One region of the Cellulosimicrobium sp. Marseille-Q8652 genome, then DNA from elsewhere that is predicted to be linked to it. Evidence: riboswitches for the same ligand, from Rfam matches in the RefSeq annotation. Region 1 holds a riboswitch; the other holds the start of a gene.
The links. Region 1 has a riboswitch for FMN ahead of pnuC (nicotinamide riboside transporter PnuC). Riboswitches for the same ligand answer to the same signal wherever they lie in the genome.
Positions count from the first base shown of each region.

Region 2: it holds a riboswitch for FMN, as region 1 does, so the genes downstream of both, ACWPWV_RS16155 (hypothetical protein) here and pnuC (nicotinamide riboside transporter PnuC) in region 1, are expected to answer to the same signal.

Region 1 is NZ_CBCOPS010000001.1:2,220,044-2,224,419, forward strand. It holds gene ACWPWV_RS09875 (hypothetical protein) at 239-928, shown strand; gene ACWPWV_RS09880 (MBL fold metallo-hydrolase) at 984-1,709, opposite strand; gene pnuC (nicotinamide riboside transporter PnuC) at 1,798-2,493, opposite strand; FMN riboswitch at 2,665-2,789, opposite strand; gene ACWPWV_RS09890 (TetR family transcriptional regulator) at 2,883-3,650, opposite strand; gene ACWPWV_RS09895 (MOSC domain-containing protein) at 3,733-4,215, shown strand; gene ACWPWV_RS09900 (class I SAM-dependent methyltransferase) at 4,197-4,376, opposite strand, start outside.
Region 2 is NZ_CBCOPS010000002.1:1,391,666-1,396,041, forward strand. It holds gene ribA (GTP cyclohydrolase II RibA) at 1-121, opposite strand, end outside; gene ACWPWV_RS16130 (3,4-dihydroxy-2-butanone-4-phosphate synthase) at 118-417, opposite strand; partial or broken gene ACWPWV_RS16135 (3,4-dihydroxy-2-butanone-4-phosphate synthase) at 488-814, opposite strand; gene ACWPWV_RS16140 (riboflavin synthase) at 723-1,334, opposite strand; partial or broken gene ACWPWV_RS16145 (RibD family protein) at 1,569-1,963, opposite strand; gene ACWPWV_RS16150 (hypothetical protein) at 1,918-2,211, opposite strand; gene ACWPWV_RS16155 (hypothetical protein) at 2,157-2,447, opposite strand; FMN riboswitch at 2,630-2,754, opposite strand; partial or broken gene rpe (ribulose-phosphate 3-epimerase) at 3,048-3,712, opposite strand; gene ACWPWV_RS16165 (N-acetyltransferase family protein) at 3,868-4,221, shown strand; partial or broken gene ACWPWV_RS16170 (HipA domain-containing protein) at 4,325-4,376, opposite strand, start outside.

The DNA.
Region 1 (4,376 bases):
CTGGCTGCGTGCGATCGGTCGTTCTCCCATCGTGCGTCGATACTCCGTATCAGTCAAGTGAGATCCTGTCTCAGGCCAGCCTGGGGGGCATGGCTCTCGATCTCTTCGTGACGCTGCACGTCCGGGACCCCCGACCGCCACGAGACGTACGAGGGCGGTGTCACCAGGACGGTCTTCCGGGACCCGGACGGCAACGAGACCGGTCTCGGCGGCGCGCTCCCGGCGTAGGGTGCCGGGCATGGAGCACGCGGGCACGGTCGACTGGGACGACGACGGCTCGGCCGGCGCCTGGATCGCCGAGCGGCTCGGGCCGTTCGGGCCGCGCGTCGACGGCACGGTCCCGCGGGGCTACGCGGCGTACGCGTGCGTCCCGTTCCCCGAAGCGCACGGCACGCTGCTGTTCACCACGGAGGACGGCAGCCCAGCGCCGCTCGACGTCCTGGTCGACGTGCTCGAACCGTTCACGGGCGACCAGCCGGTGCACGCCGGGCTGTGGACCGGCTTCTCGTTCCTGTACGACCACGGCACCGACTCGCGCCACACCTCGGGCACCGCGGTGGGCATCGCCTGGGACGAGGACGAGCCGCGACCCAGCGAGGAGGAGATCGAGGCCGCGCGCGACGAGGCGTGGGCGCAGCTGGCACCGACGCTCGTCGAGCGGCCGTCGGCGCCGATGCTCCTGCTCCCGCACCGCGAGCACCACCTGTGGACGGGCACGCTGGCCGACGTCGCGGCGTTCCGTCACCACGGCCAGGCGCCGAGCCTGTGGTGGCCCGAGGACCGGTCGTGGTTCGTCGGGTCGGACGTCGATGGTGCCGCGGCCTACCTCGGCGGGAGTGACGCGCTCGTCCAGGCGGTGTGCGCCGAGCCGACGCTCGGCGCGTACCGGGTCGCGCCGTCGGACACGATGCCGTTCGAGGACGACTGAGCGCTGCCGGAGAGCGACCGGGCCGTCACCCGCTCGCCGCGGTGTGCCGCGGAGCTCAGGGCTGCGGGTCCGCGAAGGGGTCGCGTGCCTCCCGGACGAGCCGTGCCGCGTCGTGCAGCACGGCCTCGCCGTGGCCGAACCCGGCGGTCCCCGCTCCCGTGGCGGCGATCCGGAGCGCCGAGCGCCGGGTCTCGTCCCGGTCGACGTCGAACACCCCGAGGACGACCTCGCCGTCGAGCTCGGCCACGGTGTCCCCGGTGAGGACGGTGTCGAGGCGCGGCAGGTGCAGCGCGAGGCTTCCGGGTGTGTGACCGGGCAGCAGCAGCACGCGCGCCTCGCCGCCCACGGGGAGGACGTCGCCGTCGGACACCTCCAGGTCGACCCGGCACGGCGGCGCGGCGGGCGGCTCCGAGGACTCCGGGTGGATGGCGCGCTCCGCCGCCGTGAGCCGGGGGAGCGGCCCGGTGACCGCCCCGCGGACGACGTCCGCCTCGGGTACCCCGGCGATGACCTGGACGTCGCCCCAGCCCGCGATCTCCGCGGCCGCGCCGGAGTGGTCCTCGTGGAAGTGGGTCAGGACGACGCGGCGGACGTCGTCGCGCCGCCGGCCGAGCGCGTGCAGCGCCGACTCGACGACGGGCGCGCTGTCGGACCACCCCGTGTCGACGAGCGTCACGCCGTCGTCGTCGAGGACGAGGTAGCTGTTCAGCAGGTGCGCCGGCCCGCCGTCGATCCGCAGACGGAACACCGTCGGGGCGAGAGGCTGGAGGTCGGGTCGCATGGCACGAGGCTAGGGACCCGGCGGCCCGCACGGGACGTCGTTCTTCTCGCAGGAGAACGCCGCCCGCACGGGGGACGTGCCCGTCCGGTCAGGCGGGTGCGCCCGCGGCCAGCGCGTCGGCCGTCGCGCGCCGGTTGATGCGCCACCACACGAAGAACCCGACGAGCGTGAACGCGCCGTAGAACACGTACATGAACGCGGACGCGTAGTACCCGGCGGACACCAGCAGCGGCACGCCGACGACGTCCACCGCGACCCAGATCAGCCAGAACTCGACCCAGCCCTTCGCCATGCCGTAGGTCGCGAGGAGGGAGCCCATGAAGATCCAGGCGTCGGCCCACACCGGCTCGAACGAGCCGAGCGCGCGGAACACGGGGGTGAGCACCGCCGTGCCGACCAGGAGGGCCACCACCAGGGCGATCCGCTGCCGGGCCGTCGCCCACCGCGGGACGACGCTCACGCCGTGGCTGTCGGCGTCCGCGTCACCGAGACGCTGCTGCGTGCGACGCCACTGCACCCACCCGTAGACGGAGACGATGACGAACATGACCTGGCGGCCGGCCTGGCCGAGCAGGTTGACCGGGTTGGGCGTCGCGAACACCGCGCCGAGGAACACCGTGAGCAGCAGCAGGTTGCCGACGATGCCCACGGGCCACGCCCACACCTTGCGCCGCATGCCGCCCAGCGCCGATGCCAGGCCGAACCCGTTGCCGACGATCTCGCGCCACAGCAGGTGCTGGTCGCCGATCGTGAGCTGCGCGTCGAACAGCGCCATCAGGTCCATCGCTCGTCCCTCGTCCTCCCCGGGCACGGGTGGCTCCGGGGTGAGGGCGGGCGGAGCGCCGTGGGCCCTGCGGCCCTCCGACGCCGTCGCTCACCACGGCGAGGACGACCTCCGCGGGTGCGGGCTCGTCGAGTGCTCGACGGACCCGTCCCCTCGGGGACGACCGCGCCGCACGTGCTTCCTCCCATCCGGACTGTCACCGTCGGTCCCGGAGTTCCACCAGGTCAACCGCGCGTAGGGCGCGGGTCGCGGACTGTCACCGCCGGCTCGGAATTGCACCGACCCCGGAGCACGTTCGTGCGTACTGCGTTCTGCAACGGTGGATGCTACCCCGGCATTCCCCCCGAGTGCTCGTACCCGGGGAGTCGTCTCACCGTCAGGACGACCCGTCAGCCGAGGGCGTCGCGGACGGCGCGGGCGACGGCCTCCGCGACGTCGTCGGGGTCGGGTCCGGGCTCGACGACGGTCACGACGACGCGCGCCGCGCCGTCGCGCGCGGCGACCGCGCTGGCCACCTGCGCGACCGCCACGTCGCCCTCGGCCGCCGTGCGCCCGGCGGCGGCGCGGCGCAGCTCGGCGAACGCCTCCTCGAGCTGCGGGCGCAGGTCCGCCTCGGGGTGGCGGAGCCAGCGGCGCAGGAGCGCGTTGTGCACGGCGACCACCGACGCGGCGAACGCGATGGACGCGGTGGAGCGCCGGGCGTCGGGCGGCAGGGCGTCGCGCAGGTAGGCGGTGAACGCGCGCTCGTAGCGGTGCGTGGTGACGAGCTCGCGGTCGCGCAGGGCGGGCACCTGCTGCAGGAGGTGCCACCGCGCGATCGACGTCTCGCGCTGGCCGACGTGGTGGTCGAACACGAGGCGCGCCGCGCGGCACACCTCGAGGTACGGGTCGACGGACGGGTCCGGGACGAGGTTCCCCGCGGCGTCGGGCACGGGCCGGGTCCCGGCGAGCATGACGACGACCTCGTCGAGCAGCAGCTCGTGGTCCGCGAAGACCACGTCCTCCTTCGAGCGGAAGCGGCGGAAGAAGGTGGCGCGGCTGACCTGTGCGGCGTCGGCGATCTCCTCGACGGTGGTCTGCTCGTACCCCTTGCGGGTGAAGAGCTCGATCGCTGCGTCGACGGCCTGGGCGTGGGTTCGGCTGCGGACGTCGGTCATGGACGGGACGGTACACCGGTACCCGGTCCCCGCCCGGGGAGCGCTGCTGGTGACCGACCGGGCGGGGTGGCACGCTGGCCCGGTGAGCGAACCGCCCCGTGTCCACTCGGTCCACGTCGCGAAGGCCCGACGGCTGCCCACGCGCACGGTGCCCGAGGTCGAGGCGGAGGAGGGTCGGGGCCTCGTCGGCGACCGGTACCACGGGTCCAAGCACCGGCACGTGACCGTCCAGACGCTCGCGGACCTCGCCGCGGCGTCCGCCGAGCTCGGGCAGGAGATCGATCCCGGACTCACACGGCGCAACGTGACCCTCACGTACGGCGACCTGCCCACGAAGCCCGGGTCGTTCCTCACGCTCGGCGACGTCGAGCTGCAGGTCCTGCGCATCGCCGCCCCCTGCCGGCTGCTCGACGACTGGATCGCGCCCGGCGCCATGCGCTCGATGCACCGGCGCGGCGGCGTGGTGTGCCGGCTGCTGTCGTCGGGGACGATCCGCGTCGGCGACGAGGCCCGCTGGCCGGACCCGGCCGCGGAGGCCGCCTCCGATCAGTGCACGAGGCGGTAGAACCGGAAGAACGAGAAGTCGTCGACGGGCAGCACCTCGACGCCCGAGTAGCCCGCCTCGAGCGCGTAGCGGCGCAGCGTCGCGGGCCGCATGACGGTCCCCGTCCCCACGGACGGCTGCGTCGACAACCCGTCGGGCAGGCAGACGAAGAGGCTGTAGCC
Region 2 (4,376 bases), on a different contig from region 1:
CCTCCTCCGGTGCCGCAGGCGCCGGGTCGTGCAGCCGGCGCCACGCCACGAGGTCCGCGATCGTCAGCAGCACCAGCCCGTCCCGCGCCGCCAGCGCCGCCGCGTCGTCCAGACGCATCATCGACCCGTCGTCGTGCACCAGCTCCGCGATACCCCCACCTCACCCGCACCCGCCAGGCGCACCAGGTCCACCGCCGCCTCCGTGTGCCCCGCACGGTGCAGCACCCCGCCCGGCACCGCACGCAGCGGCAGCACGTGCCCCGGCCGGATCAGGTCACCCGCCCCCGACCCCGGGTCCGCCAGCACCCGCAACGTCCGCGCCCGGTCCTGGGCCGAGATCCCCGTCGTCACACCCGACGCCGCGTCCACCGTCACCGTGTACGCCGTCCGCCGCGGGTCCTCGCTGCGCGGCACCATCAACGGCAGGCTCCAGCGCGTCCGCCCGCGCCGCCGGCATCGGCGCGCACAGATACCCCGACGAGTGACGGATCGTCCACGCCACCCACTGCGCCGACACGTCCCGCGCCGCGAACACCACGTCCGCCTCGTTCTCCCGGTCCGGGGAGTCCGCCACCAGCACGGGCCGCCCCGCACGGATCGCCGCCAGCGCCTCCTCGACCGTGCCGAGGCGCACACCCCCACGGACGCCGCCACGGCGCTCGCGGCCTCGCTCTCCACCGCCCCGGCCGGCACCTGAGGGTCCGCCGTGCCCTCCCGCCCCGTCACGACGTCGCTCCTGCGGCGAGGAGCCGCTCCACGTACTTCGCGAGGACGTCGACCTCGAGGTTGACGCGGTCGCCAGGAGCCAGCGCACCGAGGACCGTCGCCTCGAGCGTCGTCGGGATGAGGGAGACGCCGAACGTCGTGTCGTCGACGTGGGTGACCGTGAGCGAGACGCCGCTCACGGCGATCGAGCCCTTCTCCGCGACGTACCGCAGGAGCGGTCCCGGGGCCGAGAAGACCAGGTCGTCCCAGCGGTCGCCCGGGTCGCGGCTCGCGAGCGTCGCGACGCCGTCGACGTGTCCCTGCACCACGTGCCCGCCCAGCCGCGCGTCGGCGCGCACCGCGCGCTCGAGGTTGACCCGCGACCCCGGCCCCAGGTCTCCGAGCGTCGTGCGACGCAGCGACTCCGGCATGACGTCGGCACCGAACGTGCCGTCGCCCCCCAGCGTCGAGACGGTGAGACACACGCCGTCCACCGCGATCGAGTCGCCGAGCGCCGCGTCCGACGTCGCCAGCGGCCCCTCGACGGTCAGCACCGCGTCCGTGCCCGCGCCGCCGGGGAACGCGATCTCCCGCACCCGGCCGATCTCCTCGACGATCCCCGTGAACATCCGGTCTCTCCTGCCTCTCAGCCGATCCGTCTCGACACCGTCAGCGCGTCGTCCCCGACGCGCCGTACCTCGACCGTGCGGAACCGCCGCGCGGCCCCGATCGTCGTCACGCCCAGGTCGCCCACGACCCGCTGCCCCGAGCCCAGCAGCACCGGGGCGACGTAGGCGTGCAGGCTCGTCGACCGCGTCGGCCGCGAGGAACGCCGTCGCGAGCGTCGGCCCGCCCTCGACCAGCACGTGCCGCACCTCGTGCGCGGAGAGCTCCGCGAGCACCTCGGCCACGTCGTGCGTGCGCACGTGGTGGAGTGCACCTCCGCGCCGCGGAGCCGTGCGCGCGGAGGGATCCCGGAGCGCCCGACGACGACGCGCAGCGGCTGGTGGTCGGCGAGCCGGTCGACGCCGTCGGGACCGGGCACGCGCGCGGTGAGCGCCGGGTCGTCGGCGTGCACGGTGCCCGAGCCGACGGCGATCGCGTCGACGGTCGCCCGGACGCGGTGGGCGTGCGCGCGCGCCTCCGGCCCCGTGATCCAGCGGCTCGTGCCGTCCTGCGCCGCGACGAACCCGTCGAGCGACGTCGCGGTCTTCAGCGTGACGTACGGGGTGCCCCGCCCGGCCGCGGTGAGCCACACGTGCAGCAGGGCCCTCCCTCGGCCGCGCGCACGCCCTTCACGACACCGACGCCGGCGGCGCGCAGGCGCGCGCCACCGCCTGCCGCGGCGGGGCTCGGGTCGTCGACCGCGTGGACGACCTCGGCCACACCGGCCGCGAGGAGCGCGTCGGCGCAGGGCGGGGTGCGCCCGACGTGCGCGCACGGCTCGAGGGTCACGACCGCCGTCGCGCCACGGACGTCGACCCCGCGCCGGCGGGCGTCCGCCAGGGCTGCCGCCTCGGCGTGCGGCGTGCCGGCCCCCGGTGGTACCCCTCGGCGAGCACGAGTCGCGCCCGGGCGTCGACGGCGTCAGGGGCCGCGGCGACCTGCGCGAGGCCAGCGCCCGGGGGTGGGGCGAGCAGGACGCACCCGACGCGAGGGTTGAGGCCGTACGCCGGACCGCGAGCGGCGAGCTCGAGCGCGTGCGTCATCGCCGCGTCGATCGTCAGGTGCTGCGAGCCCATCGGTCCTCGTCCTGCCGGGCACGGGCACTCCGGGGCGAGGGCGGGCGCGTCGCCAGAGCCCGGAGGACCCGACGCCGACGCTCACCACGGCGGGTCGGCTCGCCGGGGTCGACGGCTCACGCGGAGCCGGACGACCGTCCGGGTCACACGTGGCCGGGTCCCCCGAGGGGTCGGCCGCGCCGCACGTGCTTCCTCCCATCCGGACTGTCACCGTCGGTCCCGGAGTTCCACCAGGTCAACCGCGCGTAGGGCGCGGGTCGCGGACTGTCACCGCCGGCTCGGAATTGCACCGACCCCGGAGCACGTTCGTGCGTACTGCTGCCGTCCAGGATGCCACACCGGCGCGGGCGCTCCCCCACGGTCCGGTGCGCGGACGGACGTGAACGGGAGCGTGGACGCCGACGCGTGCGAGCTCGACGCGTACGGCACCGAGGAACCGCGGGCGGCTCCCGGTTTCCGTGCTCGTGGTGGGTGTTGCTGGGGGTGGTGGTGGTTGATATGCGCTTGGCACACTATTTATCGAGGATCGAGCGATGTCCACGGTGGTGCGGTGGACCACGATCTCGGCGACCGCCCGTGCTCAGGGCCTGCCGTTGCCCGTCAGTGTGCGTGGGCCCCTTCGGCCAGCCTCCCGCAGCGCCTGGATCTCCCCGGGATGCTCTCGGCACCGTAGACCGCCGATCCCGCCACGAAGACGTTCGCGCCGGCGTCGGCCGCCCGCTCGATCGTGTCGCGGGACACTCCCCGTCGACCTGGATCCACACGTCGAGCCCTGCCTCGCTCACGGCGCGCCGCGCGCGCCGGATCTTGGGCAGCGTGCCGTCGATGAACGACTGGCCGCCGAAGCCCGGCTCGACTGTCATGACGAGGATCATGTCGACCTCGGAGAGCAGGTCGAGGTACGGCTCGACGGGTGTCGCAGGCCGCAGCGCCACGCCGGCCCGCGCACCGAGGCGGCGCAGCTCGCGCGCGAGCCGCACGGGCGCCGTCGCCGCCTCCGCGTGGAACGTGACGGACGCCGCGCCCGCCTCGGCGTACGCGGGCGCCCAGCGGTCCGGGTCGTCGATCATGAGGTGCGCGTCGACGGGCACCGGTGAGACCTGGGCGAGCCGCTCGAACACCGGGAGCCCCAGCGTGAGGTTCGGGACGAAGTGGTTGTCCATGACGTCGACGTGCGCGTAGTCCGCCGTCCCGATCGCGCGGAGGTCCCGCTCGAGGTTCGCGAAGTCGGCGGACAGGATGCTCGGGGCGATGAGGGCTGCCATGGGCCCCAGCCTAGGGTGCCGCCACCGGCGGGACGCGTCCTAGGCTCTGCTCGTGACCCCTCCCCTCCCCCGCCGGGCGCCACCGTCCGCCCGCTCGTGGTCGCCGACCTGCCGCGCGTCGCGGAGATCTTCACCCCTTCGTCCGCGACACGCAGGTGACGTTCGACGAGGAGCCCTGGGACGTCAGTCGCTGGGCGGCCAAGCACCGCGACCTCGCGGACGCGGGCCTGCCGTTCCTCGTGGCCGACGTCGCGGGCGTCGTCGCCGGGTACGCCTACGCGAGCCCCTGGCGGCCGAAGCCCGCGTACCGGCACACCGTGGAGGACACGATCTACCTCGACCCGCGCTACGCGGGCCGGGGCGTCGGCACGGCGCTCCTCGGAGCCCTGCTCGACGCCCTGCCGGCCGCGGGCGTGCGCCAGGTGGTGTCCGTCGTCGCCGACGTCCCCGCCGCCGCCGGCTCCGTCCCCTGCACCGGCGGTTCGGGTTCGTGGAGGCGGGACGGCTGACGGCGGTGGGCTTCAAGCACGGGCGCTGGGTCGACACGGTCCTCCTGCAGCGCACCCTGACGACACCGGCGGACGACGCCGCGACCGCCGGGACGGCTCCTGGCTAGAGGCTCGCCGCCTGGCGCCGCAGGGTGGCCGTGCGGTCCTCGACCGTT